DNA from 3 places in the Nonomuraea sp. ZG12 genome. Region 3 is predicted to be linked to each of the others. Evidence: riboswitches for the same ligand, from Rfam matches in the RefSeq annotation. Region 3 holds a riboswitch; each other region holds the start of a gene.
What was found. A riboswitch is a leader RNA that binds a small molecule or an ion and turns the genes downstream of it on or off. The one in region 3 is predicted to bind S-adenosylmethionine.
Positions count from the first base shown of each region.

Region 1: another riboswitch for S-adenosylmethionine. It lies ahead of thrC (threonine synthase); the one in region 3 lies ahead of ACTMTF_RS39080 (aminotransferase class V-fold PLP-dependent enzyme).
Region 2: another riboswitch for S-adenosylmethionine. It lies ahead of ACTMTF_RS21275 (GNAT family N-acetyltransferase); the one in region 3 lies ahead of ACTMTF_RS39080 (aminotransferase class V-fold PLP-dependent enzyme).

Region 1 covers NZ_JBQHCW010000014.1:28,778-32,029, reverse strand. The annotation lists gene ACTMTF_RS30870 (MoaD/ThiS family protein) at 1-14, opposite strand, end outside; gene thrC (threonine synthase) at 40-1,272, opposite strand; SAM riboswitch class I at 1,286-1,427, opposite strand; gene ACTMTF_RS30860 (RNA polymerase sigma factor) at 1,512-2,066, opposite strand; gene ACTMTF_RS30855 (alpha,alpha-trehalose-phosphate synthase (UDP-forming)) at 2,098-3,252, shown strand, end outside.
Region 2 covers NZ_JBQHCW010000007.1:130,230-133,481, reverse strand. The annotation lists gene ACTMTF_RS21280 (hypothetical protein) at 343-762, opposite strand; gene ACTMTF_RS21275 (GNAT family N-acetyltransferase) at 1,237-1,857, opposite strand; SAM riboswitch class I at 1,863-1,950, opposite strand; gene ACTMTF_RS21270 (endo alpha-1,4 polygalactosaminidase) at 2,028-2,918, opposite strand; gene ACTMTF_RS21265 (ABC transporter substrate-binding protein) at 2,951-3,252, opposite strand, start outside.
Region 3 covers NZ_JBQHCW010000023.1:103,210-106,461, reverse strand. The annotation lists gene ACTMTF_RS39085 (DoxX family protein) at 1-257, shown strand, start outside; gene ACTMTF_RS39080 (aminotransferase class V-fold PLP-dependent enzyme) at 262-1,593, opposite strand; SAM riboswitch class IV at 1,634-1,749, opposite strand; gene ACTMTF_RS39075 (cytochrome P450) at 1,813-3,003, shown strand; gene ACTMTF_RS39070 (SAM-dependent methyltransferase) at 3,019-3,252, opposite strand, start outside.

The DNA.
Region 1 (3,252 bases), on a different contig from region 3:
ACAGAAACACTCATGAATTAACCTCGCCTTTCCTGATTGTCAGACAGTCGCGCGGAACGCGTCGAGAGAGGGCCGGATCACGGCCGTGGGCTGGGCGTCGTCGGCGATGACGTCGAGCGTCTTGAGCCCGTCGCCGGTGTTGAGCACCACGGTCTCCAGCTCCGGGTCGAGCCGCCCGGTGTCGACGAGCTTCTTCAGCACGCCCACCGTGACGCCGCCCGCCGTCTCGGCGAAGATGCCCTCGGTCGAGGCCAGCAGCTTGATCGCGGCGACGATCTCGGGGTCCGTCACGTCCTCCACCGCGCCGCCGGTGCGGCGGGCGATGTCGAGCACGTAAGGGCCGTCGGCGGGGTTGCCGATGGCCAGCGACTTGGCGATGGTGTCGGGCTTGACCGGCTGGACCACGTCGTGGCCCGCCTTGTAGGCCGTGGACACCGGCGAGCAGCCGAGCGCCTGCGCGCCGTAGATCTTGTACGGGCCGTCCTCGACGAGCCCGAGCTCGATCAGCTCCTTGAAGCCCTTGTCGATCTTCGTGAGCTGGGAGCCGGAGGCCACCGGGATGATGATCTGCTCGGGCAGCTTCCAGCCGAGCTGCTCGGCGATCTCGTAGGCGAGCGTCTTGGAGCCCTCGGCGTAATAGGGCCTCAGGTTGACGTTGACGAAGCCCCACTTGTCGCCCATCGGGTCACCGATGAGCTCGGAGCAGAACCGGTTGACCTCGTCGTAGGTGCCCTCGATGCCGACGAGCCTGCCGCCGAACACGCGGGCCATGGCGATCTTGGCCTGCTCCAGCCCCGCGGGGATGAACACGCAGGCGTCCAGCCCGGCCCTGGCGGCCGCGGCCGTCACGGCGCCGGCCAGGTTGCCGGTGGAGGAGCAGGACAGGGTGTGGAAGCCGAAGTTGCGCGCCGCCTCGACGGCGATGGCCACCACCCGGTCCTTGAAGGAGTGGGTGGGGTTGCCGGAGTCGTCCTTCACGTGGAGGGACCTGATGCCCAGCGCCTTGCCGAGGTTGCCCGCCTTGACCAGCTTGGTCCAGCCGGGGTTCATGTTGGGCTTGGTGGCGACGTCGGCCGGCACCGGCAGGAGCGCGCGGTACCGCCAGATGTTGGCCGGTCCGGCCTCGATGGAGGCCCGGGTGACGTTGCCGAAATCGTAGGCCGCTTCGAGCGGCCCGAAACACTCCGCACAGGCGAAGCTCGGGCCGAGCGGATAGCGGGTGCCGCACTCGCGGCAGGAGAGAGCGACGGCGGGACCGAAGTCGAGCGACATGAAGCGAGGCCTTCCCTCATCTTCGCCCGTGGCCACCCTGACCACGGACCGGAATTGGCACCTAGTCCCGGTCGGCCTCGCCAGGTCGCGAGTCACAAGCCGGGAGGGTTGCCGGGGCTTCGCAGGGCCGGTCCCTCCACCCCTCTGGATGAGCAATATTCAGTTGTTGCTGCTGACCGGACTCTACCCAATCAATCGCGTGACCTGCCCGGTCATCTCAGTATGCGAGATACGAGGTCTCATCGGTAGTCTTCGCCCAGCGCCGCCTGGACATATTTGCGGGCCTGGTGGATACGCGACTTGGCGGTGCCGAGCGGGATCTTGAGCTGCTCGGCCACCTCGCTGTAGTCGAGCTGGACGATGTCGCGCAGCACCAGCGCCTGGGCCAGATCGGGCTTGTCGGCCTCCAGCGCCTCCATGGCGTCGAGCAGGTCGAGCCGCGATCCGGCGATCACGCTGACCCGGCGGACGTCGGGCTTCTGCATGGGCAGCTCGTCGGAGGTCTGCTCGGCCGACCTGCGCTTCAGCGACCGGTAGGTGGTGCGCGCGCAGTTGGCGGTCACGATGTGCAGCCAGGTGCTGAACCTGGCCCGCCCCTCGAACCGCCCGATGTTGCGCGCGACGGCGAGCAAGGTGTCCTGCGCCGCCTCCTCCGCGTCCTGGTGGTAGGGCAGGATGCGGGCGCAGTGCCGCAGCACGTCCGGCTCGATCCTCCGCAGGAGTTCGCCGAGTGCGCGATGATCTCCGACGGCGGCGGAGCGGGCCAGTTCCTCGGTTAGCTCATCAAGCGCCATAGCTGGGATCCTAAGGTCGGAGGGAGCTTTAATGAACAGCATCCTGCTCGCCTCGAACAGAGGCCCGGTCTCGTTCACCGTATCCGAGGACGGTGACCTGACCATGAAACGCGGTGGTGGCGGGCTCGTGTCGGGCCTGTCCGGCGTGGCCAAGGACGAGGGCGTGCTCTGGGTGTGCGCCGCCCTGTCCGACGGCGATCGCGGCGCCGTCCGCCAGGCCCCCGGCGGCAGGCTCGACCACGCCGGCTACGAGACCGGGGCGCTGCGGATGCTCGAGATCGCGCCGGCCGTCTTCCACCGCGCCTACAACTCCGTGGCCAACTCCACCCTGTGGTTCGTCAACCACCTGCTCTACGACATCCCCAACGCACCCCACTTCGGCACCAGGTTCCAGCGCGACTGGGAGTCCTACCGCGACTACAACGGGGCGTTCGCACTGGCGCTGGCCGAGGAGGCCGGGCACGGCGCGCGCGTGATGGTGCAGGACTATCACCTGACGCTGACCCCGGCGATGCTCCGGGCCGAGCGGCCGGATCTGCGCATCGCGCACTTCAGCCACACCCCGTGGGCGCCGCCGGAGTACTTCTCGCTGCTGCCCGACGAGGTGGCCGGCGAGGTCCTGGAGGGCATCCTGGGGGCCGATCACGCGGGCTTCCTCACCCACCGGTGGGCGGGGGCGTTCATGGACTGCTGCGAGGCCGTGCTGGGCGCGCGGGTGAACCGGGTGGACCGTACGATCACGCATGAGGGACGGGTCACCCGCGTCGGCGTGCACCCGCTGGGCGTCGACGGCAAGGCGCTGTGGACGCGAGCGGGCGAGCCGGACGTCGAGTCCCACATGGCGGCGCTGCGGGAGCAGGTGGGCGAGCGCCGGCTCATCGTGCGCATCGACCGCACCGAGCTGTCGAAGAACATCGTGCGCGGCCTGCTCGCCTACCGCGAGTTCCTGGCCGCCCATCCCGAGTGGCACGGTCGCGTGGTGCACCTGGCGTTCGCCTATCCCAGCAGGCACGACCTGCCCGAATACCGCGAGTACACCGCGTCGGTGCAGCGCTGCGCGCAGGAGATCGAGGACGAGTACGCCACGGAGGACTGGGATCCGCTGATCCTCAACGTCGAGGACGACTATCCCCGCTCCCTGGCCGCCTACCGGATGGCCGACGTGCTGCTGGTCAACCCGATCCGC
Region 2 (3,252 bases), on a different contig from region 3:
CCGAATGGCTCTTTGGGGCTCGGTGCGCTGACCGCCTGGTCGGCTCGGATTCTGTAGTGACGGCTATGTACGAACTCAGCCGAATTCGTTGGCTTTCACGCCGTTGAGGAAGGCGTCCCATTCGGCGGGGGTGTCAGATGATCGAACTGCTCGCGCATCACGATAGCTCTCCGTGCGCTGAAAGCGGCCGTGTGGTTGATCCTCTGAAACCGTGCAGGCGGTCCTATGTCACCGTGGCCCTCGACAAGGCCGATGAGGCTGTCCCCTTCTCGATCATGTGGCGCTTGGATGAGCGGCCAAGGCCGGCTGGGGATGTCGAGAGTCAGGGATCATGCCTGGTGGTCAGCCCCAAGGGGCGCAGATGACATAGACGGTTCCGTTGGCTGAGTTGGTTGTCCTGACCTCCCAGCCTCGTGGGTCCTTGGACACGCCGAATACGGGGAGGCTCTGGTAGGCGTGGCCCGTACCGTTGTTGATCTTGTAGCCGCCGCCGGTCGCGGACTGGCCGGGGTCGCACATGGCTGCGCCGGAGCCGCCGATGATGGGAGCCTCCTTTACTTCGGCCCCTCTCACTCCTCCGGGATCACCCTTCTCGCCCCTGGGTCCCTGTGCTCCCTGGAGCCCCTGTTCGCCCTGGGGGCCGGTCTCCCCCGCGTCGCCCTTGAGGCCTTGCGGGCCGGTCTCCCCAGCCTCGCCTCGGGGCCCGGCGGGGCCGGTGTCACCCCTGGGCCCTTGCTCGCCCTGCGGTCCAGCGGCTCCCACCGGGCCGGCCGGTCCTTCGGCACCCCACTGGACGGCAACCTCGGTGAAGAGACACCCGGCTCCCGGGTCGACTATCCGAGCAACGCGGGTGATCTTGCTGACACAGGCATGAACCTGAGGCGTGGCAGACGAGGCGGTAGCCATGCCTCCTACCGGTAACAGTGCTGCCGTCAGCGCACCCACTGATGCGAGCGTGGCCAGGCGCCTGCTCTTCCCGACGTCCATAACGACTTCCCTTCTTGGGGCGATCTGTGCTGTTGACATCGATCCGCCCTCTGACGGGACGGGCCGGTGTCTCCTTTGGATCATGTCGCTGGACTACCGTCAAGATCGGCAGACGTACCGGAAGTCGCTGAGCTGCCGGGCTCGGAGGAGCAGGAGATCGGGCCGCTGGGTGTTTCTCTCGTGGGTGTGCTGGGGGAGGGGCGGCGATCGTGCGCGCGTACGCGAGGCGGAAAGAGGTGCACAGCTTCGTCATGGATCGGTGACTTCGAGGCGGGCGTGCAGGGACGACTTGACGGCGGGCCATTCGGTGTCGATGACCGAGAACATGGCGGAGTCGCGTAGCCGCCCCTCCTCGCCGGGGGCCCACGATGGTGACCAGTTGCGCAGCACGCCCTCGAAACGCGCGCCGAGGCGTTCGATCGCGCGGCGGGAGCGTTCGTTGCGGGCGTCGGTCTTGAGGTCCACGCGGGTCACGCCCAACGTCTCGAACGCGTAGGTGAACAGCAGGAGCTTCGCCTCGACGTTGATCCCGGTGCCCTGGGCCGAGGCGGCGAGCCAGGTCCAGCCGATCTCGATGGCGCGGAGCTCCGGCCGGGCCGGCCAGGTGCGCGGGTTCCAGAAGGCGGTGCAGCCCACCGCCATCCCGTCCGCCACTCGAACCTGGGCGAAGGGGATCAGTCCCTCGCGTTCGCGGGCGAACTGCGCCGCCAGGTAGGCGTCCATCTCGGTGGCCCGTGGCACCAGGGTGTAGGCGTAGGAGGAACGATCCTCCTCTGCCGCCCGTACGAGATCCGCCGTGTGACCCGCGGTGAGCGGTGCCAGTCGTACGAGCGATCCGTGGAGCACGGGAACGTCAAGCCGCGGCCGCATGGCTCTCCTCATCGTTCCTGGCATTGGCACCTTCGCGCAGGCAGGTTGCCGGATCGTCGCCGGGCCAGGTCCCTCGGATCCTCTGGATGAAGCCGCCATCTTCTCGGCCGTCCGGGGATCACGTCAAGAAGGCCCGGTCGTGCATGGGTGCGCACGACCGGGCGAAAGGGCTATCTGCAGGCGACTCGGTACGCGTCCAGGTTCAGTTTCTTCTTCAGGGAGTTGAAGTTCTGGGCGTTGGACTTGGCGCAGAACTTCGAGGTGGGCAGCTCGTACTCGACGGTGAACACCGCCTTGCCCGCCTTGACGAACTGGTCGTAGCCGTAGTCGCCGTTCTGCTTCGTCGTGCACTCCTTGTACTGCCAGCACTGCTCGTTGAGCGCCCAGTCGAAGTAGGGCAGCAGCGCGGGGATCTGGGCGAGGTCGTTCTTCAGGCCGGCGGACAGGCCGCGGGTGTGGGCCTGGTTGGCCAGCCATGCGTTGTAACGCAGCTGGTCGGCGGCGTCGAGGTCGAAGCCGGTCTCGTTGGTGTAGCCGTCGACGTTGTCGAACTCGACCGCGTCGAAGCCCTTGGCCTTGCACATGTCCAGGCGGGCTCGCATGACGTCGCCCAGGGCGCCGGTGTACTTGCGGATGTCGAGCCAGCGCTCGCCCTCCCACTCGTCGAGCGGGTCGCCGAGCACCGAGGCGGGGAAGTCGGCCTCGTCCGGCCGCCATTCCTCGTACGACCCGGCGCTGATGTAGCAGACGACCTTGCGGCCCGCCTTGGTGGCGTGCAGACGTCGTACGGTCGCCTTCGTGGCGTCGAAGCCGTCGATGTCGTACATCGTGACGTCGCGGAACGGTTCCTTGGGCACGGACGCGAGCTGCCACTGCCAACTCGTCCTCAGCGCGGGCCGCCAGCAGCCGGGACAGGGGACGGGGGCGGGCAGTTTGACCTTCTCGGAGGCGGCGGTGGGCGCGGGTCGTGCCTGTGTCCGGGTCTCCGCCTGGGCCGTCCCGGTCAGTGCGATGGTGCAGAAGGCGGCCAGCGCCGCGATCAGATGCCGGGGAAGTCGCATGCTCTGCCTCTCGCTAGGGGGGACTCATGATCTCAGCCTCCCGCGAACAGGCCGTTCACTTGCTGGTTCGCCGCCGTCAGGGCGGTCTTGGCGTCCTTCTGGCCGAGCCAGACCTCGTCGAGCGCGGTGCCCACGATCTGGTTGATCTCGTCGCCGTGGTCGCTGACCGGCAGCAGGAACGTGCCGTCCTTCGCCTTGGCCTCGTCCACGAACAGCTGCACCTCCCGGCCGGCCTTCTCGTGCGCGGCCAGCACGCGCTCGGTGGCGCTGAGGATGGCGGGGAAGACGACGGCGTTGTCGGCGACGATGTTCTGGCAGTCGGTGGAGCCGAGGA
Region 3 (3,252 bases):
ACCGGCCGGAGCGGCCTCCGAGGGAGGACACGCAGCCGGTGTACAGGGACGACACCCAGACCGGATACAGGGACGACACCCAGACCGGATACCGGGAGGACGCGGGGCCGGGGCCTCAGGACGAGACGCGGCAGCACCCCGTGCCCAGGCAGCCGTCCGGGCACCGGTCCGACGCGCTCAGCGAGGAGGACATGCGGGACGTCAACGCGCTGATCGGTGACGAGCAGCGCAGGCCGCCGAAGCCGCCCAACCGCTGATCCGTCACCGCGCCACGAGGTCCCGCAGCGCCTCGACGAGCCGGTCGACGTGCTCCTGCGTGGAGCCGATGCCGATCGAGGCCCGCACGGCCGAGGCGGTGTCGTCCTCGCAGCCGCCGTCGGCGGTGCCGAGCAGGTGCCGCACGAACGGGTGCGCGCAGAACTTGCCGTCCCGCACCCCGATCCCGTACTCGCCGGACAGCACCTCGGCGACCTCGCGGGCGGAGTGACCGTCGACGGTGAAGGAGACGATGCCCACCCGCGGGTGGGCGGGTCCCCACAGTGACAGCTCCCGCACGCCCGCGATCGAGGCCAGACCCGCCCGCAGCCGCGCGACCAGGCGCTCCTCCTCCTTGACCAGCGCCGTCCAGCCGGTGGCGGTGAGAGCGTCGCAGGCGGCGGCGAGCGCGATGGCACCCAGCACGTTCGGCGTGCCGGCCTCGTGCCGGGGCTCGGGGTCGTCGTGCCAGTCGGCGCCGTCGTCGGCCTGCCCGACCTGCCCGGCCTGTCCGGACTGCCCGGCCTCCCCGACCGAGCGCACCGCGCCGCCGCCCTTCAGGTACGGCTCGCCGTCCGCCAGCCAGTCACGGCGGCCCAGCAGCACCCCCGCGCCGAAGGGGGCGTACAGCTTGTGCCCGGAGAAGGCCACGTAGTCCAGGTCGAGCGCCGTCAGGTTGATCGGGCGGTGCGGCACGAGCTGGGCGGCGTCGACCAGGATGCGGGCGCCGTGCCGGTGCGCGATGTGGGCCAGGGCCGCGATCGGCCACAGCTCGCCGGTGACGTTGGAGGCGGCGGTGACGACGAGCAGCTTGGGCCCGTCGACCCCGGCCAGCGCCTCGTCGGCGGCGCGGACCGCCTCGCCGGGGAAGGCAGGCGGCGCGAGTCGTACGGTCCGCTTCCAGGGCAGCAGTGAGGCGTGGTGCTCGGTGTCGAAGACGATCACGGTGGTGTCGTCCGGCAGGCAGCGGGCCAGCAGGTTGGTGGCGTCGGTGGTGTTGCGGGTGAAGATGACGGCGTCGTCGGGGCGGGCGCCGGCGAAGGCCCGTACGGTGTGGCGGGCCTGCTCGTAGCGGGCGGTGGTGAGCTGGGAGGCGTATCCCGCGCCGCGGTGCACGCTGGAGTAGGCCGGGAGCGCTGCCGTGACGGCCGCGCTGACCGGCTCCAGACAGGGGGCGCTGGCGGCGTAGTCGAGGTTGGCGTAGCCGACCAGCTTGCCGCCCTTGACGGGCACCTCGAGGTCGGCGCCGAGCACGGCGGGGATGGTCCTGCCCTGCCGGACGGGGGCGGCGGCCTGGTCCTGCTGGGGAGCGTTGCTGAAAATCGTCAACGTGGGCACGGCGAAACTCCTGAGGTCGTCGGACCCCTGGAGACCACGGAGCCCGCGCTTGCCCGCCACACCTCGTGACGGACCAGGTCTTCACCCGGGGCACCCCGCCGCGGACGCGAGGGTTGCCGGCCAGCGAGCCGGGGCTTGACGCTGGCACTCATGACCTACGTCAGGCACTATAACCGACACCCGCCCATGAAAGGCAACCCCCGCCTTTAGGATGCACTTGTGCACTTTGATCCCTGGAATCCCGATTTCGTGGCCGACCCGTACGGGGTCTACGCCGAGCTGAGGCAGCAGGCCCCGGTCAGCTTCTTCGAGCCGACGGGCCAGTGGCTGATCGCCCGCCACGCCGACGTGAACGCCCTGCTCAGGGACCGCCGCCTGGGCCGGTCCTACCTGCATGTGGCCACGCACGAGGAGTTCGGCCAGGAGCCCGAGCCGGAGTTCCAGGAGCCGTTCTGGCGGGTGATCAGGGCGGGCATGCTCGACGTCGAGCCGCCGGTGCACACCCGGTTGCGCCGCCTGGTCTCCAGGGCGTTCACCCCGCGCATGGTGGAGTCGCTGCGCCCCCGCGTGCGGGCCATCGCGGGCGGCCTGGTGGACGCGTTCGTCGAGCGGGGCGGCGGCGACCTCGTCGCCGAGGTGGCCGAGCCGCTCCCGGTGACGGTGATCGCGGAGATGCTCGGCATCCCCGACGCCGACCGCCACCTGCTGCGCCCCTGGTCGGCTGACATCTGCGGGATGTACGAGCTCAACCCGGCCCCCGAGGCGCAGCACACGGCCGTCCGGGCGGCGTCGGAGTTCGCCGGCTACCTCAAGGAGCTGGCCCGCGAGCGGGCGGCCCGGCCCGGCGACGACCTGATCAGCGCGCTCGCCCAGATCGACGAGCTCACCGAGGACGAGCTGGTCGGCACCTGTGTGCTGCTGCTCAACGCGGGCCACGAGGCCACGGTGAACGTGACGGGCAACGGCTGGTGGTCCCTGTTCAGGAACCCGGCCGAGCTCGCACGCCTGCGGGAGGATCGCGGGCTGCTGCCGACGGCGATCGAGGAGCTGATGCGGTGGGACACGCCGCTGCAGATGTTCGAGCGCTGGGTGCTGGAGGACATCGAGGTCGGCGGGGTCGTCATCCCGCGCGGCGTGGAGGTCGCGCTGCTGTTCGGCTCGGCCAACCGCGACGGGGAAGTGTTCGGCGACCCGGACCGGCTCGACGTGGGCCGGGTGGACAATCCGCACATCTCCTTCGGCGCGGGCATCCACTTCTGCCTGGGAGCGCCGCTGGCCAGGATCGAGCTGATCGAGTCGTTCGGCGCGCTGATGGACCGCGCGCCGAAGCTGGAGCTCGTCAGGGAGCCGGTGTGGAAGCCGGGCTACGTCATCCGGGGCCTGGAGTCGCTCGACCTCAGAGTGGCCTGATCCGCCGGCCCTGATTCACCGGCTCTGACTGAGCCAGCCGAATCCTCCCAAACCAGACGAATCGATCAGCTCGGCCTCCTCCGAGGCCCGTGCGAGGGACCTGAGATAACCGCGCGCGTTGACCCGGGCCAGGTCGAGCGGCGGGCGTGTGCCGGTGATCCCCAGAGCACGCAGCGCGACGCGTTGTGTGGACAACGTTGTGGATATCGCACCGGCCCACCGGCCCGCCTCGGCGCACGCGTCGAGCGC